Youhaiella tibetensis: one gene and its partner. The protein of the gene in region 2 interacts with the protein of the main gene of each other region in a pairwise test. Links are inferred from orthologs where the notes say so. Each region holds a gene or a part of one and is shown on either strand. Other genes may lie near its edges. The genes, in order: FNA67_RS20700 and FNA67_RS08810.

Evidence for each region.
Region 1: the proteins of FNA67_RS08810 (region 2) and FNA67_RS20700 interact in binary tests that used the Escherichia coli proteins (3 or more experiments, as listed by UniProt). The link is inferred for Youhaiella tibetensis from one-to-one orthologs.

The regions. Positions count from the first base shown.
Region 1 is NZ_CP041690.1:4,220,228-4,232,063, forward strand. Bases 8,218-11,825 are described here. They hold FNA67_RS20700 (2-oxoglutarate dehydrogenase E1 component), read right to left. Parts: upstream 11,430-11,825; coding sequence 8,418-11,429; downstream 8,218-8,417. Other genes in these bases: odhB (2-oxoglutarate dehydrogenase complex dihydrolipoyllysine-residue succinyltransferase), read right to left, coding at 8,218-8,405; sucD (succinate--CoA ligase subunit alpha), read right to left, coding at 11,580-11,825. Outside these bases: FNA67_RS20665 (Y-family DNA polymerase), read left to right, coding at 1-355; FNA67_RS20670 (error-prone DNA polymerase), read left to right, coding at 352-3,777; FNA67_RS20675 (4a-hydroxytetrahydrobiopterin dehydratase), read right to left, coding at 3,781-4,068; lpdA (dihydrolipoyl dehydrogenase), read right to left, coding at 4,593-6,002; FNA67_RS20685 (LysE family transporter), read right to left, coding at 6,014-6,649; FNA67_RS20690 (hypothetical protein), read right to left, coding at 6,653-7,138; more of odhB, read right to left, coding at 7,143-8,217; more of sucD, read right to left, coding at 11,826-11,836. UniProt on the Escherichia coli protein: E1 component of the 2-oxoglutarate dehydrogenase (OGDH) complex which catalyzes the decarboxylation of 2-oxoglutarate, the first step in the conversion of 2-oxoglutarate to succinyl-CoA and CO(2).
Region 2 is NZ_CP041690.1:1,829,533-1,840,663, forward strand. The notes cover bases 5,594-8,496. They hold FNA67_RS08810 (ABC-F family ATP-binding cassette domain-containing protein), read right to left. Parts: upstream 8,039-8,496; coding sequence 6,149-8,038; downstream 5,594-6,148. Other genes in these bases: FNA67_RS08805 (cupin domain-containing protein), read right to left, coding at 5,615-6,067; FNA67_RS08815 (class I SAM-dependent methyltransferase), read left to right, coding at 8,165-8,496. In the rest of the region: FNA67_RS08775 (LptF/LptG family permease), read right to left, coding at 1-955; FNA67_RS08780 (leucyl aminopeptidase), read left to right, coding at 1,156-2,658; FNA67_RS08785 (DNA polymerase III subunit chi), read left to right, coding at 2,733-3,185; FNA67_RS08790 (YitT family protein), read left to right, coding at 3,143-3,808; FNA67_RS08795 (DUF4344 domain-containing metallopeptidase), read right to left, coding at 3,809-4,606; FNA67_RS08800 (DUF4344 domain-containing metallopeptidase), read right to left, coding at 4,683-5,519; more of FNA67_RS08815, read left to right, coding at 8,497-8,959; FNA67_RS08825 (DEAD/DEAH box helicase), read left to right, coding at 9,615-11,131. UniProt on the Escherichia coli protein: Genetic data indicate it may be involved in ribosome assembly or function.

The DNA of each region.
Region 1 (11,836 bases), 2.4 Mb from region 2 along the record:
GGCCCCAGAGCCCATTAAGGTCACTGCGGAAGTCCCGGACGGTCCGCCCGCCAGCATGGTCTGGCGACGCATTCTTTACCGGTTCGTCAAGGCTTCCGGCCCCGAGCGCATTGGCGAGGAATGGTGGCTGGACGAATTCGAGCTTTCGGAACGACGCTTGTTGCCGCCACGCCCCGAGGATCGCAGGAAACCGGCGAGCGAGAAGCCGCGGATCGAGATCCTTCGCCACATTATTCCGAGCCGGGACTATTACGTTGCCGAAGATGATGGCGGCCGGCGTTTCTGGCTCTTCCGCCAGGGACTTTACGGAGAAGAACCCAACCCGCAGTGGTTCATGCATGGATTTTTGCCATGAGCGAAAATCGCTTCACGGCCAGGCGTGCCACTGAAAAGCCTGACATCCCGGCCTATGCCGAGCTGATGACCACCAGCAATTTTTCCTTCCTGCGCGGAGCGGCGCATCCGGAGGAATTGCTGACGCGCGCCGTAAGCCTGGGCATGACGGGCCTGGGCCTTTGTGACCGCAATTCCTTTGCCGGCGTCGTCCGGGCTTTTACCGCGCTGCGCGACCTGCGCGACAAGCCCGATCTGGCCGCTGCGGCCCAGCGCTTCCGCTACGTGGTGGGGGTGAGGCTGGTCTTTGCCGACGGCACGCCCGACATTCTGGCCTACCCTACGGACAGGCAGGCCTATGGGCGGCTCTGCAAACTGCTGACGACCGGCAATTTGCGTGCCGAAAAAGGCGCCTGCACGCTTCATTTTGAGGATCTCGAAGCCTTTGCCGAAGGGCAGCTTTTCATCTTCCAGGTCGACGAAGGACGTTGGGAGGAAAGCGAAGCGGCTTTGTCCACCCTCAAGGCTTTTGCCGATGGCCGGGTATGGCTGGCTGCCGGCTGCACCTATCGCGGTCAGGACCGGATGCGGCTCAACCGCCTGGCCGACCTTGCCGCCAGGAACGGCATTCCGATGCTTGCCGTCAACGACGTGCTCTACCACGAGCCCGGCCGGCGCGTGCTCCAGGATGTGGTGACCTGCATCCGCGAGCACATGACGATTTTCGAGGCCGGCCGCACCTTGCAGAAGAACGCCGAGCGTTACCTCAAGCATCCCTTCGAGATGGCGCGCCTTTTCAGGGAGCATCCGCAAGCCATCCGCGAGACGCAGAACTTCATCGGGCGCCTCCGCTTTCGCCTGACGGACCTGGCCTACAATTATCCCGAGGAAACCGTAGGCAATGGCGAGACGGCACAGGAAACGCTCGAACGCCTGACCTGGGAAGGTGCGCATTGGCGCTATCCCAAGGGCATTCCCGAGAAGGTCAAAAGGGGGATATGGAGCGAGCTCTGTCTCATCGCCTATAAGCGCTATGCCGCTTACTTTCTGACCGTCCACGACCTCGTGCGCTTTGCCCGGCAGGAGAGGAATATCCTCTGCCAGGGGCGCGGATCGGCGGCTAATTCCATGGTCTGCTTCTGTCTGGGGGTCACCTCGGTCGACCCCGAGGTCGGCAATCTGGTCTTCGGGCGCTTCATCTCGACCGAGCGGGACGAGCCGCCCGATATCGACGTCGACTTCGAACACGAGCGGCGCGAAGAGGTCATGCAATATCTCTACGAGAAATACGGGCGCGACCGTACCGGGCTGACGGCAACGGTGGTGACCTATCGCTCGCGCGGTTCCATCCGCGAGGTTGCAAAAGTCTTCGGGCTGTCCTCGGACATGATCGCCGCTCTCAACGGCCTGAGCTGGGGCTGGCACTCGGGCCGCCTGCATCCGGATCGGGTCCAGTCCCTGGGCTACGATCCTGACGATCCGGCCTTGAGCAAGGTCCTCGATATTGCCGGGGAGTTGACCGGCTTCCCGCGTCACCTGTCCCAGCACGTGGGCGGCTTCGTCATCACACGCGACTATCTCGACCACATCGTCCCCATCAGCAATGCCGCCATGGAGAAGAGAACCGTGGTCGAGTGGGACAAGGACGACCTCGATGCCCTGGGCATCCTCAAGGTCGATGTGCTGGCCCTGGGCATGCTGACCTGTATCCGTCGCGCCTTCGATCTCATGCGCGAGCATTACGGACTCGACCTGGTGCTGGAAGGCGTGTTGAACGAGGAAAAGGAAGATGTGGACCGGCGCAGACGAGGCCAGCCCGCCCTGAGCGATCGCGTTTATGCCATGACGCATCGAGCCGATACGGTCGGCGTGTTCCAGATCGAAAGCCGGGCGCAGATGTCGATGCTGCCCCGTCTCAAACCGGAAAAGTTCTACGATCTGGTCATTGAGGTGGCAATCGTACGGCCCGGCCCGATCCAGGGCGGCATGGTGCATCCCTACCTCAAGCGGCGGCAGGGCATCGAGAAGCCGGAAATCAACCCCAGGCTCCACGAAGTCCTCGAACGGACAAAAGGTATCCCGCTCTTCCAGGAGCAGGCCATGCAGATCGCCATTGTCGGAGCCGGCTTCAGTCCGGGCGAGGCCGACCAGCTTCGGCGGGCCATGGCCACGTTCCGCCGCAACGGCACCATCCACAAGTATAAGGAGCGTTTCCTGCAGGGGATGGCCAGGAACGGCTACGAAGCCGAGTTCGCCGAACGCTGCTTCAAGCAGATCGAGGGCTTTGCCGATTATGGCTTTCCGGAAAGCCATGCAGCGTCCTTCGCCCTGCTCGTCTATGTTTCGTGCTGGCTCAAATGCCATTATCCCGATGTCTTCGCCTGCGCCCTGCTCAACAGCCAGCCCATGGGGTTCTATGCACCGGCCCAGCTCGTCCGCGATGCCCGCGAGCATGGCGTCCAGATACTCGATGTCGACGTGAACCGCTCATCTGCCGACAACACCCTCGAGGACGGGCGCTGGGAGGCGGAAAATCTCAACCGGCGTCACCAGGACATGATCAACGACATCCGGACCACCCGCGCCTTGCGGCTGGGCCTGTGCAATATCAGCGGTCTCAAGACGGACCATCGCGATCTGATCGTTGCCCGGCGTGGGGACGGATATACATCGATCCGGGATTTCTGGTTGCGGACCGGCCTGCCGGTTTCGGTCCTGCAGAAGCTGGCGGAAGCCGATGCCTTCCGGTCCATTGGCCTGAGCCGCCGGCAGGCGCTCTGGACGGTCAAGGGCTTGATGGGAACGGCAGGTGCCGAAACCTTGCCGCTCTTTGCCGTCTCGGGCCTGCCCACCGCGCCGGCACAGGAAGGAGAGGAGAGATTGCCGCTCATGAGCGAAGGGGAATCGGTCATCCATGATTACCGGACACTCTCGCTCTCGCTCAAGAGCCACCCGGTGACATTCATGCGCTCGATGCTGGAGGAGCGCGCCACCCGACCTACCGAATTCCTCGCTGAGGCCGTCCCGGGCAGGATTGTCGAGGTCGCCGGGCTGGTGCTGGTGCGTCAGCGGCCCGGCACGGCCAGCGGCGTGATTTTCATGACCCTGGAAGATGAGACGGGCATCGCCAATGTCGTGGTCTGGGACAAGGTGTTTCAGGCCAATCGACGCCTGGTGCTGACCGCGCGCATGCTGGCAGTGAAAGGCGTGGTGCAGCGCGAAGGGCTAGTGGTGCACCTTGTTGCGCGATCCTTCCACGATCTCACCCCGCAATTGCTGGCGATTGCCAGTGGGCACGACCTTGGTGACGCGATACTCGCCCGTGCCGATGAGGGCAAACGTGACCCTACTCTCGACCCCAGGTTGGCGGCAGAACGCAAGATCCAGGACTCTATCCTCCGCCAGGCCCATGCCGCCCTGCCGTCTGGGCGGAATTTTCATTAGGGGCTATTCGATCAGCGCGTCGATCCTGCGGGCCAGTTCGATGTCGTTGCGCGTCACCCCGCCCGCGTCGTGGGTGGAAAGCGAGATGGCGACCACATTGTAGGAATTGGACCAGTCCGGATGGTGGCCCGCCTTTTCGGCCAGCAACGCCACCCGGGTCATGAAGGCGAAGGCCTCCGAGAAATCGCGGAAGCCAAAGCTGCGGAAGATGGACTTGCGCTCCTCGTCATAGTCCCAGGGCATTTCGGCAAGCGCGGCGTTGCGTTCGGCTTCGGCGATGAGATCGGCCATGTCGAGGATCCTCCGGGGATAAAGGGGCACGATAAGCAAAACCCCCGTCCTGGGCTCGGGGTCCCGGCTAACGAGCCGGGCCAATCCGTGGGCGGGGGCTTGCGACAAATGTCGCAAAGCCACAACGACGGGGCACCCCGAGGGGTTCCAGCGCGTAGCCGCCGACAATGCTTCAGAGCCAGGGTCGGGGCCGACGGCTGCTCAACGCGGGTGGCGAGGGGACTTCTGTGTAGCAGTGATGAGGGGGGCGCGAAAATTCAGCGGATGGTTCGTCTCCCTCCCCTTGTGAGGAGGGATTGCGGGTGGGGTGAGCCCCAGACTTCGAGACTCGCATCTCCCCCACCCTTGTTCCCTCCCCACAAGGGGGAGGGAGACCTGCCGGCGCGATACGGCATGAATACAGGGCCGGCTGCGCACGGGAAGATCGGTGAGAGTGGCGAGTTGGTCGCAAAGTGTGCTCGGCTACGCGGGGGGCCAGCGCTCGAAGCAAAAGGGGGCCGCAGCCCCCTTTCAATCCACTGCCATCAGATGTGGATGGCGCCGTCGCCCAGCATGAGGGCGGCCTCGCGGATGGCCTCCGAGAGCGTGGGATGGGCATGGGTGGTGCGGGCCAGGTCTTCCCCGGCGCCCGAGAACTCCATGAGCACGGTCAGTTCGTGGATCATCTCGCCGGCATTGGCGCCCACGATATGGGCGCCCAGGACGCGATCGGTGGCAACATCGGCCAGGATCTTCACGAACCCCTGCGTGGCCAGCATGGCCTTGGCGCGGCCATTGGCGGTGAAGGGGAACTTGCCGACCTTGTAGTCGATGCCTTCGGCCTTGAGCTCGTCCTCGGTCTTGCCGACCGAGGCCACTTCCGGGCTGGTATAGACCACCGAGGGAATGGCGCCGTAATTGACGTGCCCGGCCTGACCGGCGACGATCTCGGCCACCGCTATGCCCTCGTCCTCGGCCTTGTGGGCCAGCATGGGGCCGGCGATGACGTCCCCGATCGCGTAGATGCCGTCCACGCTGGTCTTGTAATGGGCATCGGTGCGCACGCGCCCGCGCTCATCGAGCGCCACGCCCACGATCTCGAGGCCCAGTCCGTCCGTATAGGGCTTGCGGCCGATGGCCACGAGCGCCACATCGACATCGAGGAACTCCACATCGCCGCCCTTGGCCGGCTCGACCCGCACCTTGAGCGAGCCGTCTTCCTGCTTTTCGACGCCCGAGACCTTGCTGCCCAGCTTGAACTCGAAGCCCTGCTTCTGGAGCATGCGCTGGAACTGGCGGGCCACTTCGCTGTCCATGCCGGGGAGGATGCGGTCGAGATATTCGACCACCGTGACCTTGGAGCCCAGCCGGTTCCACACCGAGCCCAGCTCGAGCCCGATGACGCCGGCGCCGATGACCAGGAGCCGCTCGGGCACCTTGTCGAGCGCGATGGCCCCGGTCGAGGTCACGATCTGCTTCTCGTCGATCTCGATGCCCGGCAGGTTGGCCGAGACCGAGCCGGAAGCGATGACGATGTTCTTGGTTTCCACCGTAATGGTCGGCCCGCTCTGGGGCGTGACCAGGACCTTGCCCGGCGCGGCGATCGAGCCGATGCCGCGGAAGGTGGTGATCTTGTTCTTCTTGAAGAGATACTCCACGCCGTTGACGTTGGAGGCGACAGTCTCGTCCTTGTGGTTGAGCATCTGCGGCAGGTTGAGCACCGGCGCCGGGATGTCGATGCCGAGCTGGGAGAACATGTGCCCGGCTTCTTCGAACCGCTCGCTGGCGAACAGCAGCGCCTTGGAGGGGATGCAGCCGATATTGAGGCAGGTGCCCCCGAACGTGGCCCACTTTTCGATCACGGCGACCTTCATGCCGAGCTGTGCCGCCCGGATTGCCGCCACATAGCCGCCAGGGCCGCTACCGATGACCGTGAAGTCGAATTGCTCCGCCATTTCCCCAAACCTTAGTGTTGCCGCGCGATCGCCACGCGGATCGCCAACAGGATGAATGTAAGGCCGGTGACGCGATTAAACCACCGTCCGAGTTTGAAAAAGCCGTTCCGCACCCGCGGCACGGTGAAGAACACCGAGACCAGCGCGAACCAGGAAAACAGCACTAGGCTCATCGAGCCGACATAGAACACCTTGACCGGCCCGCTCGTGGTGGCGCTGACCAGGGTGGTGAACAGGGCCAGGAAGAACAGCACCGCCTTGGGATTGAGCAGGTTCGTGAGGAAACCCAGCGCAAAAGCGCCCCAGGGCGTGGCCGAACGCGGGCTGTCCTCGCCCAGGTCCTTGGGCGGCTGCGGGGCAGGCCCGCGCAGCGCCGAGATGCCCAGATAGAGAAGGTAGGCCGCGCCCAGATATTTGAGGGTATCAAAGAGCAGGATCGATTGCCCGACGATGACCCCGACGCCCAGCAGCGTATAGCTGCCATGGACGAGGATCGAGGTGGCGATGCCCGCCGAGGTGAACAGGGCCGCCTTGCGGTCATGGGCGATCGACTGGCGCAGCACCATGGCGAAATCGGCGCCGGGAATGACGGCGTTGATGCCGAAGGCCAGCATCAACCCCAGATATTCGAGCCAGTGTCCCTGCATGGCTTACCCGCTATGCCCCGTAAAGGAGCGCGCCGCCGCCCCGATGATCTGGCCCACTGTTTCGCTGATCACCGTGCGCATGCCCATATTGGCCACATCGCCCACGGCCTGGCTGAGCCGGTCCGAGAACTTCTCCTGCAGGCCTTCGGGGACCGAATTGAGGATGGTCAGCGTTTCCCGGGTCAATTGATAGTCCTTGGCGCCGGCCTTGTAGATGAAGCCCTCGTGCTCGAGCCAATCGAGGACCTGCTCGACATAGATGCGCGGCGGGATGTTGGAGCCTTCGATATAGCGCTCCCCGACCTGCTGGCGCAGGTTGGGCTTCTGCCGCTGCGTCTCCTCGCTCGCCACGATCACCAGCTTCTCGAAGGGTTCGCCCAGGACATCCGGGCGGATGTCCTGGGTGATCGGGAAATTGGAGATCAGGTAGTCGAAGATCAGCCCAACGGTGATGTTGAAATACTCGAGGTGCTTGTCGCCCCGAGCCATTTCACTAGAGGTCCAGCACCAGGCGCTCGGGCGCCTCGAGGCTTTCCTTGACCCGCACCAGGAACGTCACCGCTTCCTTGCCGTCCACGATCCGGTGATCGTAGGAAAGGGCGAGATACATCATCGGACGGATGACGATCTGGCCGTTCTCGACGACCGGGCGCTCCTGGATCTTGTGCATGCCCAGGATGCCCGACTGCGGGGCGTTGAGGATCGGCGTCGACATCAGCGAGCCGTAGACGCCGCCGTTGGAGATGGTGAAGGTGCCGCCCTGCATGTCGGCCATCGAGAGCTGGCCGTCACGGGCGAGCTTGCCCAGGCGCGAGATTTCCTTCTCGACGCCGGCGATCGACATCTGGTCGGCATTGCGCACCACCGGAACCACCAGGCCCTTCTCGGTGCCCACGGCCACCCCGATATGGGCGTAGTTCTTGTAGATGAGCTCGTCGCCGTCGATCTCGGCATTGACCGCCGGGATCTCCTTGAGGGCATGGACGACGGCCATGGTGAAGAAGCCCATGAAGCCGAGCTTGACCCCGTGCTTCTTCTCGAAAATGTCCTTGTAGCGGGCGCGCAGGTCCATGACCGGCTTCATGTCCACCTCGTTGAAGGTGGTGAGCATGGCCGCCGTGTTCTGGGCGTCCTTGAGGCGGCGCGCGATGGTCTGGCGCAGGCGCGTCATCTTCACGCGCTCCTCGCGCGCGCCATCTTCGGCGAGCGAAGGGGCACGCGGAGCCGGGGCGGGAGTCGGCGCAGGCGCTTCGGCCCGGGCCGCCGGCGCGGCGACCGGGGCGGGCGCGGCTGCGGCCAGCGCATCTTCCTTGAGCACCTGGCCATGCTTGCCCGAACCGGCAAGCCCATCGGGCGAGAGGCCCTTTTCGGCCAGAATCTTGGCTGCCGACGGGCTGGGCGGAATGGCCGCAGAACCCGAGGCCGTCGAAGCGGCCGGGGCAGCGGCAGGCGCCGCGGCGGGAGCGGCCTTGGGGGCCTCGGCCGGCTTGGCGGCGGGAGCGGCGGCAGGCTTGCCGTCACCACCGCCGATGGCGCCGATCAGCGCCCCGACATTGACCGTATCGCCCGGATTGGCTGCGATGGCTTCGAGTACGCCTGCAGCCGGGGCCGGGACCTCGATCGTCACCTTGTCCGTTTCCAGCTCGACCACCGGCTCATCGGCGGCGACCGCTTCGCCTACCTTCTTGAACCATTGGCCGATCGTGGCTTCGGTGACGCTTTCGCCCAGAGCGGGCACCCGGATATCTACCGACACTTTATTGTCCTCTTACTTGGCGAAAGCTTCTTCGAGGAAGCTGTGCAATTGTTCCAGATGCAGGCGCATGAGGCCCGTTGCCGTGGACGCGGAAGCCGGGCGCCCGACATAGCGCGGACGCTGGCCGGCGCGGCCCATCTGTTCCATGACCCAGTCGATATAGGGCTGCACGAACGCCCAGGCGCCCATGTTGCGCGGCTCTTCCTGGCACCAGACGATCTCCGCGTTCTGGAAGCGCGAGAGTTCGTCGAGCAGGGCCTTGGCCGGGAACGGATAGAGCTGCTCGAGGCGCAGCAGGTAGACATCGTCGATGCCGCGCTTCTCGCGGTCCTCGAGCAGGTCGTAATAGACCTTGCCCGAGCACAGCACCACGCGGCGGATCTTGTCGTCGGCCGCCAGCTTGATGGTGGTCTTGGGCACGCCCGGCGCCTCGGCATCGTCCCAGAGCAGGCGATGGAAGCAGCTGTCCGGACCCAGTTCGGCCAGGCCCGAGACGGCCCGCTTGTGGCGCAGCAGCGACTTGGGCGTCATCAGGATCAGCGGCTTGCGGAAGTCGCGGGTGATCTGGCGGCGCAGGATGTGGAAGTAATTGGCCGGCGTCGTGCAGTTGGCGACCTGCATGTTGTCTTCGGCGCAGAGCTGGAGATAGCGCTCGAGGCGCGCCGAGGAGTGCTCGGGTCCCTGGCCCTCATAGCCGTGCGGCAGGAGCATGACCAGGCCCGACATGCGGAACCACTTGCGCTCGCCCGAGGAGATGAACTGGTCCACCACCACCTGGGCGCCGTTGGCGAAATCGCCGAACTGGGCTTCCCACAGGGTCAGCGCCTTGGGCTCGGCCAGCGAGTAGCCGTATTCGAAGCCCAGCACCGCCTCTTCGGAAAGCATCGAGTTGATGACTTCGTAGCGCGACTGGTTGGGATCGAGCGCGTTGAGCGGGGTATAGGAAGCGTCGGTCTCCTGATCGTAGAGCACCGAGTGACGCTGGGTGAAGGTGCCGCGCTCGACGTCCTGGCCCGAAAGGCGCACCGGGTGGCCCTCGGTGACCAGCGTGCCGAACGCCAGAGCTTCGGCGGTGGCCCAGTCCAGGCCCTGCCCGCTCTCGATGGCCTGCAGGCGATTGTCCATGAACCGCTTGATGGTGCGGTGGACGTTAAAGCCCTCCGGAACCTTGGCCAGCTTGGTGCCGATCTCGGTCAGACGGGCGATCTCGACGCCCGAATCCCCGCGACGCGGCCCGTCGACCTCGGCGGTCTTGAAGTTCTTCCACTGCCCGTCGAGCCAGTCGGCCTTGTTGGGGCGGTAGTTCTGCCCGGCCTCGAACTCGCCTTCCAGGTGCGCGCGCCAGCCGGCCTTGAGGTTCTCGATGTCCTCGGCGCTCACCAGCCCTTCGGCCACCAGCTTTTCCGAGTAGATCTCGAGCGTGGTCTTGTGGCTGCGGATGCGCGAATACATCAGCGGCTGGGTGAAGCTGGGCTCGTCACCTTCGTTATGGCCGAAGCGGCGATAGCAGAACATGTCGATGACCACCGGGCGCCCGAAGCGCTGGCGGTATTCGATGGCGATCTTGGCCACATAGACCACCGCCTCCGGATCGTCCCCGTTCACGTGGAACACCGGGGCCTCGATCATCTTGGCGACGTCGGTCGGATAGGGCGAGGAGCGCGAATAGATCGGGGAGGTGGTAAAGCCGATCTGGTTGTTGATGACGAAATGGATCGAGCCGCCCGTGCGGTGACCCTTGAGGCCCGAAAGCCCCAGGCACTCGGCGACCACGCCTTGGCCGGCAAAGGCCGCATCCCCGTGCAGCAGCAGCGGCAGGACCATCGACCGGTCGATGACGCGGGTCTGGTCGTACGAGAGCAGCTTGCCGTCCGGCGAATTGTGCAGGTCCTGCTTGGCGCGGGCCTTGCCCAGCACCACCGGATCGACGATTTCCAGGTGCGACGGGTTGGCCGTCAGCGACAGGTGCACCTTGTTGTGATCGAACTCGCGGTCCGAGGAGGCGCCCAGGTGATACTTGACGTCGCCCGAACCCTCGACGTCGTCGGGATAGAAGGCGCCGCCCTTGAACTCATGGAAAAGCGCGCGGTGCGGCTTCTGCATGACCTGGGTGAGAACGTTGAGGCGCCCGCGATGGGCCATGCCCAGCACGATGTCCTTAACGCCCAGCGCCCCGCCGCGCTTGATGATCTGCTCGAGGGCGGGAATCAGCGATTCCGAGCCGTCCAGGCCAAAGCGCTTGGTGCCGGTATACTTGACGTCGAGGAACTTCTCGAAGCCTTCAGCCTCGATGAGCTTGTTGAGAATGGCCTTCTTGCCCTCGGGCGTGAAGGTGATCTCCTTGTCCGGCCCCTCGATGCGCTCCTGGATCCACTGCTTGGCCTCGGGATCGGAGATGTGCATGAACTCCACGCCGACCGTGGAGCAATAGGTGCGCTGCAGGATCGCCAGCATTTCCGGGACCGTCGCGAACTCGAGGCCCAGATAGTTGTCGATGAAGATCTTGCGGTCGTAATCGGACGGCTGGAACCCGTAGGTGGCCGGATCGAGCTCCGGCGCCGGCTCGGGCGCCTTGAGTTTAAGGGGATCGAGGTCCGCCTGCAGGTGACCGCGCATCCGGTAGGCGCGGATCATCATGATGGCGTGGATGGAATCGCGCGTGGCCTGCATGACCTGGGCAGGCGTGGGCACCGGCGCGCCGGCCGATTCGGCCTTCGCGGTCACCGCCTTGGCGGTCTTCATGGCGATCTGGGAGGGGCTTATGCCCCAATTGCCGTCGAGCGCGGCCACCAGCTCGCCATTGGGCGCCTGCGGCCAGTCGGTCCGGGCCCAGCTCGGGCCCTCCGCATTCCTGGAGACCTGGGCGGCATCGTCGCCGAGCTTACCGAAGTAGCTTGCCCAGGTGGGATCGACACTTGAGGGATCGGTTTTGAACCTCGCGTACAGCTCCTCGATATAGTCGGCATTGCCGCCATAGAGGAAGGAGGTCAACAAGAACGCTTCGTTCTTTTCCTGTCGTGTCATTTTTCTAGCGCGGGGTTCTCGCCCGCCATCCTTTTCATCATGCCGGGCGCCCCCGGCCGGGCGCGGTCCTCAATCTGACCGCTTTGGCTTGCAATCATCTTAACGGGCGGGGCGTGCGTGGCGTCCCGCCGGCTATTTTTCGTGCCGGTCTCAGCCCTTGAGGACTTCGGCCAGCGTCACCCCGATTCGCGCCGGGGACTTGGAAACCCGGATCCCGGCCCGTTCCATGGCCGCGATCTTGTCTTCAGCGCCGCCCTTACCGCCCGAAATTACGGCGCCAGCATGACCCATCGTGCGACCCGCCGGAGCGGTGAGGCCCGCGATGAACCCGGCCATCGGCTTCTTGCGGCCGCGCTTGGCTTCATCGATCAGGAACTGGGCCGCATCTTCCTCGGCCGAACCGCCGA
Region 2 (11,131 bases):
TGACCAGCCGCTCGCCGAATGCTGCCGCCAGCACTGAGGCTTCGAGCGGCAAGACCAGCCGCAGGCGCTTGCCGGTCGGGAAGCAGGCGAGGCTCGCCACCAGCAGACAGATGCCGACGATGCGCAGCCCCTCCGCCGAGCGGTTGATCAGCATCCTGATCGCTCCTTCGCTCCACTGGCCGGTGGAAAACCCGTCGCGAAGGATGTCGAAGGTCGAGCTCTCGGCAAGCGGATCGCGGTTGACCACCGGATCGGTCAGCCGGTCGAGCGAGACGTCGTAGGAACTGAAGGTGATCTGGGAGAAGGCGAGCTTGTCCGTGGTGTATTGCAGGTAGCCATCGCGCAGGTTGAGGACGTAGCCGTTCTCGTCCTGCGAGACGTTGGCCGATTTGGCGATATAGGTGCGGCGCATCTTAGGGTCGCGGGAATCGTCGACGAAGAAGTCCGTGATCTCTCCCACACCCTGTCGGCCACCGATGACGATGACGACGCCGGGCGTCACCTCGGAAAACCGGTGCGGGCGGAGGGTGCGGCCGACGAGGTCGGCGGCGATGCTGGCCTGCCACTCGCTCAGGCGCCTCTGCGCCAGCGGCTCGACGACATTCGTTAGCAGGAGCAGCAACATCGTGCCCAGGGCAATGAACACGCCAACGGCGCCGAAAAGCGCGCCAAGCCGGCGGCTCGAATGGATGGCATGCAATTCCTGCGACATCTGCAGGTCGCGCAGCGCCCGGCCCATGCCGATGCCCAGGCACACATAGAGGAAGACTATCAGCAGCGGCGGCATGGTGAGCACCGCCTGGCCGATAAGGGTGAAGATGCTCTGGCCCTTCACGGACACGACGTCGAAGACGCGCAGGCACTGGATCAGCCAGATAAGCACGGACGCGACGCCCGCGAACAAAAGCGCGTTCGACCAGAAAAGTCCGACGAGATAACGGGTTAGTCGGGACATCTCGCTTTTGCTGAAAAGTTGAATCCGGGCGGCGGAACTGTGCGTGGCATGTCGCGTATTTGCAAGGCGAAGACCGGGGATTTTTCCCCCATCCGGGCCTTGCCTGCCGATTGTTGCAGGATTGACGCGCCGGGGGACTCCTTGATTGATAGATGCCAGAACAGCCAGAATCCTGGCGACCCACCGAAAGTTCGAGTTCAATGACCCAGCAACTTGTGATCAAGACCGCCGCCTTGCCGGCCAATGCCACCGGCACGCTCGTCGTCTATGCCTTCGAAGGCGCGGCCCCGGCCGGCGCAGCAGCGTCAGTATGGTCGGGCACCGGGCTCGACTGGGATAAGACGGCGGCAGCAGGGGGCTTCAAGGGCAAGCAGGGCCAGCAGCTCGATATCGTTGCGCCAAAGGGCGTCGATGCCCAGCGTCTCCTCGTCCTCGGCGCCGGCAAGGCCGACGCTGCGACCAACCTCACTGCCTGGACCGATCGCGGCGGCTCGCTCGCCGCCAAGATCGCCGCCACCCGCGCCGCTGACGCCGCCGTCATCCTCGATGGTGAAGCGGCGACGCCCCAGGCGATCGCCGAGCTGGCTGCCGGCCTCAAGCTCCGGCACTACAAGTTCGACAAGTACAAGTCTGCCAGGAAGGACGATTCGGAGAACGGCGACGCCAAGACGCTGACCGTCACCCTGCATGTCGCCGACCCGGCCGCCGTCGAAAAGGCCATTGCCGACCGCGGCGCGGTTGCCGACGGCACGATTCTGGCGCGCGATCTCGTCAACGAACCTGCCAATGTCCTGGGTACGCTCGAATTCGCCGAGCGCGCCGGCAAGCTCGCAGAACTGGGTGTGGAAGTCGAAGTGCTCGACGAGCCCGCCATGCGCAAGCTCGGCATGAACTCACTCCTGGCGGTGTCGCAGGGCTCCGCCCGCCCGCCGCGCCTGGTGATCATGCGCTGGAACGGCGGCAACCCCGGCGATGCTCCCGTTGCCTTCATCGGCAAGGGCGTGGTTTTCGATACGGGCGGCATCTCGATCAAGCCGGCGGCCAGCATGGAAGACATGAAGGGCGACATGGGTGGCGCCGCCGCGGTGACCGGCCTCATGCATGCCCTCGCCGCGCGAAAGGCCAAGGTCAACGCGGTGGGCGTCATCGGGCTCGTCGAAAACATGCCGTCGGGCACTGCCACGCGGCCCGGCGATATCGTCAAGGCCATGTCCGGCACGACCATCGAGATTATCAACACCGATGCCGAGGGCCGGCTCGTGCTCGCCGACGCGCTCTGGTACACCCAGGAACGGTTCAAGCCGCGGTTCATGATCAACCTGGCAACCCTCACCGGCGCCATCATAATTGCGCTCGGGCAGGACCATGCGGGCCTCTTCTCCAACAACGACGAACTCGCCGCGCGCCTTTATGCCGCCGGCATCGCCTCGAACGAAAAGGTCTGGCGCATGCCGCTCGGCCCGGCCTACGACAAGCTCATCGAGAGCCGCTTCGCCGACATCAAGAACACCGGCGGGCGCCCGGCCGGCTCGATCACCGCCGCCGCGTTCCTGCAGCGCTTCGTCAACGACGTGCCCTGGGCGCACCTCGACATCGCTGGGGCGGGGATGGGCGTTTCGCCCAGCGAGATCAATACGAGCTGGGGTCCGGGATTCGGCGTCACGCTGCTCGATCGCCTGGTCCGCGACTACTACGAAGGCTGAGGCCGCAACGCCGCCGCACGGGACCCGATTGCATCGGGTCTTGTGCGGGGCTCCGACATGGGCAACAAACGCGCATGCCCGACGTGCTCTTCTACCACCTTGAAAACCAGCCGCTCGAAAAGGTTCTTCCCCAGCTCCTGGAGAAGACTGTGGAGCGCGGCTGGCGCGCGGTGGTGGAAACCGGTAGCCGCGAACGCGCCGAGGCGCTCGATGCCACGCTCTGGACCTACCGGGACGACAGCTTCCTGCCGCATGGGCTGGCTGGAGACGAGATCGATCCCGACCAGCCCATCCTCATCGCCACGGGATCGGAGAACCCCAACGGCGCCAACGTGCGCTTCTTCGTCGATCGCGCCGTACCCCAGAGCGCAACCGGCTACGAGCGGATCGTCTTCATCTTCTCGGGCTACGATCCGGACGCCGTGGTCGAAGCACGAGGCGCCTGGCGCGCGCTTTCGGCGGACAAGGGAAACGCCGTGACCTATTGGCAGCAGGATCCCGGCGGGCGCTGGGTCAAGAAAGCCTGACCATCGTGATCGACACGCCCAACGCGCCCGTCCGCCACCGGTTCTATGAAGACGTCATCGCCATTCTTTTCGGAACCATGATGGTTTCGCTGGGGCTGACGCTCTACACCAAGGCAATGCTGATCTCGGGCAGCACCGCCGGCCTGGCGCTGATCATCCAGTATGCCTTCGGGCTTGGCTTCGGGCCGCTATTCTTCGTGATCAACCTGCCGTTCTTCGTGCTCGCCTGGCTGCGCATGGGCTGGCAGTTCACGCTCAAGTCCTTCATCTCGGTGGCGCTGGTTTCCCTGTTCACCACCTTCACCGCCGATTGGCTCGACCTGGGCGCCGTCAACCCGTTCTACGCGGCCATCGCGGGAGGGGCGATGCTCGGCATGGGCGTGCTGGCGCTTTTCCGCCACCGCGCCAGCGTCGGCGGCATCAACATCCTCGCACTCTACCTGCAAGATAATTTCGGCATCCGCGCCGGTTACTTCCAGCTCGCGGTCGACCTGTGCATCCTGGCCTCGGCGCTCTTCGTGTTGCCGCTCGACCGGGTGCTCATCTCGATGCTCGGCGCGGCCTGCCTCAACCTCTTCGTGGCCATCAATCACAAACCCGGCCGCTACGTGGGCTTCAGCTGATCACTCGGCCATGTCCGACAGGTACATGTCGTACATGGATTGAGCCAACTCGTAGCAATAGGTGATCTCGGCATCCTCGGCGCTGAAATAGGCGTTCGCCTCTTCGCACTCGGTGGCCCGGAAGGTGATCGGTCGGGGCAGCACGTACTTGCTTTCGATCTGCGCCGCCGCAGCCTCCAGGATGCCTCGCTTTTCGAGCTCATCGCGGAAGGCAGCGTAATCTTCGGTGTCGTCGTAGACGACGGTCACGCGCTCGCCCTCGGTGCCATCGGCGAGGTAGGGCTCGAGCATAGAAGCCCAGGCGATGGCCGCCTGTTCATAGACGCCGGCGCAATCCTCCTGGCGCTCCGCGTCCATGTCATAGGCGTCGGCCACTTCCCCGTACCAGTCCGGATCGGCGCCCACCATCATGCAGACCATGGCGTAGGCGCGCTGGATGTCGAGGCTGTGGTCGTCGAAATAGGAGAGGTCGTCGACCCCGCTCACCGTCGTCTTGACCGCGTTGAAGTACCAGCCATCGGCGGCGTCCACCAGAACGTCGCTGGCGTCTTCGGCGGCGTCCGGCCCGAGCAGTTCGACCGCCGCGAGGGCGTCGGCTGCATCCTCTTCCTTGCCGAGGACCGGCAACTCGAACTCTGAGACGAAGAGGTGCCCGATCTCGTGGTAGGTCGTGTAGACCGCATCGTGCATGGCAAAGTTCATGGCATCTTCATCCATGTCTTCGCCCAGAGCGGGCAGGGCGGAGCCCATCCCCATTGCGAAAGGCAGCAGAAAGGCAAGTGCGAAAGTGCGCTTCATGACGGACCCGGAATTGCAGTTTGGCACGCCGAGACCGGCTGCCCCCGCCTGACCCATACCGGAAATGTCTTGAAAATCAGGAAGCGGCAGACTGGGCCCGACCAAAGCCGGTCGCGGGCGGAGGCACGAGATCTTCCTCGGTGTCTTCCTCTGGCATGTCCTCCGAAATGAGCTGAACGAAATCGTCCATCAGCTCGTAGCAGAAGATCACTTCCACTGTGTCGGGCTCGTAGAAGGCATTGGCTTCCCCGCACCGCTTGGCGCGCAGGGTCACCTTGTTGCGGAGCCCGTAGTGAGACTTGATGTCTTCGGCCACCTGCTCGAAGACGCCGCTCTTCTTGAAGGCATCGGCTGCAGCGTTGAGCTTGCCGGAAGCGGAATGGTAGGTGATCGTCACCTCCGTCGGCCGGGCATTCTTGCCCATGAACGGACGCAAAACGCCATCCATGCTCGCTTCGAGCCGGTTCCAGTCATACTCGCACTCGTCCTGGCGATCGGAATCGATGTGGTAGTCGTCCGCGATCTTGCCGAAGGCCTGGCGATTGCTGCCCACCATCAGGCAGACGATCTGGAACGCGCGCTGCCGGTCGAGGCTGTGGGAGGCATAGTAGTCGCTGTCATCGGGCCTGGGCGTGTAAGCCTTGCCCGTGAGCAGCCAACCATAGGCCGCGTCGGCAATCGCCACATCGGCGGCATGGGTATGCTTCTTGAGAAGGGTGAAGCTGGCCATGTTGTCGGCAGCGTCCTCCTCGCGCCCCAGCACGGGCAGACCCAATTGGTCGACCAGCAGGTGGCCGACCTCGTGATAGAGGACGAACAAGGAATTGTTCGCGGCCCATTCGAGCGCTGCCTTGTGCTGCTTGGGCGTGAGGTTTTCCGCGCCCTGCGCCCCGGCCGCAAAGGCAAGAACCATCGAAACTGCAATTGCCAACCGGCTGGCCCAGGCGATCATCTTGTAAAACGGAGCTGGTTAGCGGGCGGCGAGCAAACGATCAATCGCGCCGCCTGTCAACTGGCCGGAAGGGGCGCAATCGGCATGCTCGCCTGATCGGCGATCTCGAAATTGGAATAGAGGAACCCCGGTGCAACCGTGCAGCCGACTAGGGTCCAGTCGCCCAGGCTGCGCGCTGTCTGCCAGTGGTCCTTGGGCACCACCACGTGCGGGCGTTCGCCCGCGAGGAAGTTATTGCCAAGCAGGTGGGTGCCGGCGGCGAGTCCATCGGACGACGTCGTCAGACGCATGGGGGCGCCGGCATACCAGTGCCATACCTCGCACGCATCGACCCGGTGCCACTTGGAAACCTCGCCGGCCTCCAGCAGGTAATAGATCAGCGTCGAGTGGGCCCGGCTGCCCTCGTCCACGCGGTCGATGAAGGTCTGCCGGAACCAGCCGCCTTCGGAATGCGGCTCCAGATTGAGGTTGTCGATAAGCCACTGCGCCGTGAGTTCGGACACTTGCATCTCCAAAACGTTTCGGCCTTTTAGCCGCCTGCGCTGAGGGGCCAAGCTCTGCCGCGCCGTAATGGTTAGCGTATGGCTAAATCACCCCTGGGTAAGCTGAGCTTGTTCGAGTTCGGCGCTGATCTCAAGCCAGTGTTCTTCGGTAGCCTCGATTTCCGACAGGAAACGCGCCTTGTCCTTGGAAAGAGCGATGATCCGATCCTTGTCGCCGGCGGCAATCTTGGGGTCGGCGAGCAGGCGCTCAGTCTTCTCGAGCTCGGTACGAAGCCGCCCGATCTTGGTCTCTGCGTCCTGGATGGCCTTGCGCAGCGGGGCGACGGCGGCGCGCCGGGCAGCGGCCTCCTGCTTTTCCTTTTTGCGGTCGTCCTTGGAGAGCGGGGCTCCGCTCGAGCCGCCACCGTTCTTCGGGTTTCCGCCGGTCAGCATGCGCTGGTAACCGTCCAGGTCGTCGCTGAACTCGTGAATGGTGCCGCCTTCGGCGATCCAGAGCTTATCCACCGTAGCTTCGACCAGGTGGCGGTCGTGGCTGATGATCAGCACGGCGCCTTCATAGTCGTTGAGGGCCTGCACCAGCGCGTCGCGGCTGTCGATGTCCAGATGGTTGGTGGGTTCGTCCAGGATCAGCATGCCCGGGCCGCCAAAGGTGATCAGGCCCATCAGCAGGCGCGCGCGTTCACCGCCCGAGAGGTTCTTGACCAGCGTATCCATGCGGCTGGTCGAAAGCCCCATCTGCGCCACGCGGCTGCGCCGCTTGGCCTCGCTGTCATAGGGCATGAGGTCGGTGACGTGCTCGAGAGGCGTCTCGTTAGGCCGCAGCTTGTCCATCTGGTGCTGGGCGAAATAGGCGATCTCCAGCCCCTTGCTCCTGCGCATCTCCCCGCCCATCGGCTTGAGGTCACCTGCCAGAAGCTTGGCGAATGTCGACTTGCCGTTGCCGTTGACGCCGATGAGCGCGATGCGGTCTTCCGGATCGATACGGTTGGTTATGCGCTTGAGCACGACCTTGTCGCCATAACCCACGGACACGTCCTCGAACGTGATCATCGGCGAAGCCGGTATCTTCTTGGGGTTCTCGAAGCTGAAAGGCGAGGAGTGCTCGTCGAACATCGCCGCCGGCGGCCTGAGCTTAGCGATCATCTTGACGCGCGCCTGGGCCTGTTTCGCCTTGGTGGCCTTGGCCTTGAAGCGGTCGACGAAGCTCTGCAGGTGCGCAATCTGCGCCAACGTCTTTTCGCGCGACTTGTTGTTGAGCTCCATCTGCATGCGGCGCGTGGTCTCGAACGTGTCGTAGTTGCCCTTGTAGAAGGTCAGCTTGCCGTGCTCGAGATGGATGATCGAGTTGACCGCCTTGTTGAGCAGGTCGCGATCGTGGCTGATCATGAAGACGGTGTAGGGATAGGTGGCCAGGTATTTTTCCAGCCACAGCGTGCCTTCAAGGTCGAGATAGTTGGTCGGCTCGTCGAGCAGCAGCAGGTCGGGCTGGCTGAACAGCACGCCGGCCAGCGCCACGCGCATGCGCCAGCCACCCGAGAGTTCGGAAGTGGGCGCGTGCTGGCGGTCGTACTCGAAGCCTAATCCCTTGAGGATCGTGGAGGCGCGCCCTTCGGCGGTGTGGGCGTCGATATCGGCGAGGCGCGTGTGGATTTCCGCGATCCGGTGGGCGTCGTGCGCCGTCTCGGCTTCCTTGAGAAGCGCCGCGCGCTCGGTGTCGGCCGCCATCACCGTCTCGAGCACGGAGAGACTCGTGGCCGGCGCCTCCTGGGCCACGCCCCCGATCCGCGCCTTCTTCTGTACCTCGACGCTGCCGGAGTCCGGCGCGATCTGGCCCTGGATCAGGTGGAACAGGGTCGTCTTGCCCGACCCGTTCTTGCCCACGAAACCGGTCTTTGACCCAGTCGGCAGCACGACCGATGCGTTGTCGAACAGCACGCGGCCCTGGATGCGATAGGTGAGATTGGTGATCGTAAGCATGATGAGGCACTTCCTTGGAAGGCCGTCAGATAAGGGCTGGGACCCGGATTGGCAACCGCGGATGCTCGGCGCAACCTTGACATGCCGATCCCGCCGATGCCCTCATCCCACAAATGGGGGGCTCCAATGTCATCGATCACCGCGACGGGCAGACAATACGCCGACAGCGAAAAGCTGGCGGCCCGGGCACGGCTGAACGGCAAACACACCATCGCCGAAATGGCCTGGTTCCCCTGGGTGCTGCAGCAATTGCCGCTACGCCTAGGCGATCGCGTGCTCGACATCGGTTGCGGGCCCGGCTGGTTCTGGCAGGAGATGAGCGACGCCTTGCCCCGGAACCTTGATCTGGTGCTGGCCGACGCCTCGGCGGGCATGGTCTCGGAAGCCGAGGAACGGACGCGGGGCCTGCCGGTCAACAGCGTGACCACGCGCCAGGCCGACGCCATGTCCATGCCGTTCGAGGACGCGAGCTTCGATGTGGTCCTGGCCATGCATATGCTCTACCACGTCCCGGATCAGGCCAAGGCGATCGCCGAGATGTTTCGGGTGCTTCGGCCCGGCGGCGTCCTTGCCGTAACCACCAATGGCCGGGAAAACATGCGCGAGCTTTATGCGCTGACGACGGTTCTGGGCAGCCCCGAACTCGATCCCTCCGGCGTTGCCTTCGGATTCGAGACGGCAGAGCGGCTGCTGGGTGATCAGTTTGGCAATGTCGAACTCCGCCGCTATCCGTCGCGCCTGCATGTGACCGATCCGGAGGACGTCTTCATGGCGCTGACCTCCTATCCGCCGGGTGACGGCGCCGACGAGCAGACGCTCGAGGCCTTTCGCCAGCGGATCGATGCCGCCTTCGAGAAGGGGGGCGGCGTCCTGGTCTCCGAGAAGGAAACGGGCGTCTTCATCAGCACCAGGCCGCGTTGATCGTACCGACGCCACCCTGGATCGGGCGCGTGTGACATAGCTGCACTGCGCCTGCCGTCTTGCGCCCGTCACGACCTGACGCTAAAAGGCGCGACCTTTTCCAAAAAATCCGTCAAGGACCAAGCAATGGCTCTCGAGCGCACCCTTTCGATCATCAAGCCCGATGCGACCCGCCGTAACCTGACCGGCAAGATCGTCGCCAAGTTCGAGGAAGCTGGCCTGCGCGTCGTCGCTTCCAAGCGCATCCACCTGTCCCCGCCCAGGCCGGCGCCTTCTACGCCGTCCACAAGGAACGTCCGTTCTACGGCGAGCTGGTTGCCCAGATGAGCGCCGAGCCGGTGGTCGTGCAGGTCCTGGAAGGCGAAGGCGCCATCCTCAAGAACCGTGAAGTCATGGGCGCCACCAACCCGGCCAACGCTGCCGAAGGCACCATCCGCAAGGAATTCGCCCTCTCGATCGGCGAGAACTCGGTCCACGGCTCGGACGCTCCCGAGACCGCTGCCCAGGAAATCAAGTTCTTCTTCTCCGATCTCGAGATCGTCGGCTGATTTCAGCCCCCGTACGAATTGCAGAAGGCCGCCTTCGGGCGGCCTTTTAGTTTGCCTATATGGCCCCCTAGGGCGCAATCTGGCGCCTCCCAAGTGAAAGACCTCTCGTGACCCTTCCAACTTCCATCGCTCCGGCACTGGCCGGCGCCTTGACCGCCCGCGGTTATGAAACGCTGACGCCCGTTCAGCTCGCGGTGCTGGCGCCCGAAGCGGAAGGCGCGGACCTGCTCGTTTCCGCCCAGACCGGCTCCGGCAAGACCGTGGCCTTCGGCATGGCCATCGCGCCCACGCTGCTGGAAGGGGGCGACCACCTTGGCGAGGCCCGCAAGCCGCTGGCGCTGGTGATCGCGCCGACGCGCGAACTGGCCCTGCAGGTGCAGCGCGAACTGGCCTGGCTCTATGCCGATGCCGGTGCGCGCATCGTCTCGAACGTGGGCGGTATGGATATCCGCACCGAGCGCCGCGCGCTCGCCAACGGCGCCCACATCGTCGTGGGTACGCCCGGACGCCTGCGCGACCACATCACCAAGGGTGCCCTCGATATCTCCGAGCTCAAGGCCGTCGTCCTCGACGAAGCCGACGAAATGCTCGATCTCGGTTTCCGTGAAGACCTCGAATTCATCCTCGCTGCTTCTCCAGAGGAACGCCGTACCCTGATGTTCTCGGCCACCGTGCCGAAGGCCATCGCCCAGCTCGCCACGACCTACCAGCGCGATGCGCTCCGCCTCAGCGTCGCCGGCGAGAAGGAGCAGCATGGCGATATCGAGTACAAGCTCGTGACCGTTCCCGCGCACGACCGCGAGAACGCCATCATCAACACGCTCCTCTATTTCGACGCTCCAAACGCCATCATCTTCTGTCACACCCGTGAGAGCGTGAAGCACCTGACGGCGCGGCTGCTCAACCGCGGCTTCGCCGTTGTGGCGCTCTCGGGCGAGCTGACGCAGGCCGAGCGCACCAACGCGCTCCAATCCATGCGCGACGGCCGTGCCCGCGTCTGCGTCGCCACCGACGTCGCCGCGCGCGGCATCGACATTCCCAATCTCGACCTGGTCATCCACGCCGATATTCCGGGCAATCCCGACACGCTTCTCCACCGCTCGGGACGTACCGGCCGGGCAGGGCGCAAGGGCACCTGCGTGCTGATCGTGCCGCAGCATCGTCGTGGCGCCGTCCAGCGCGTCCTCAAGCTGGCCCGTCTCGAAGCCTCCAACATGCAGGCGCCGACCAGCGCCCAGATCGAGGCCCGCTACCGCCAGTCGATCCTGGATGATGCCGCGCTTTCCGCTCCCGCCGACGAGGACATCGCCGCCTTCGCCACCGAACTGCTGGGCCGTTATACACCAGAGCAGATCGCCGCGGCCTACCTGCGCGTTCAACTTGCCGCCCGGCCGGTCCCCGAAGAGGTCGACGACATCCCCGTGCCGGCGCAATCCTTCAAGAAGGATCGTCCCGAGCGCGGTGCACCGTCCGAGCGCATGACCGGAGGCGTCTGGTTCAAGCTCTCGCTGGGCCGCAAGCAGCGCGCAGACCCGCGCTGGCTGTTGCCGATGATCTGCAAGGCGGGCGGCGTCGAGAAGGCCTCGGTGGGTTCGATCAAGATCCAGGATACCGAGACCCATTT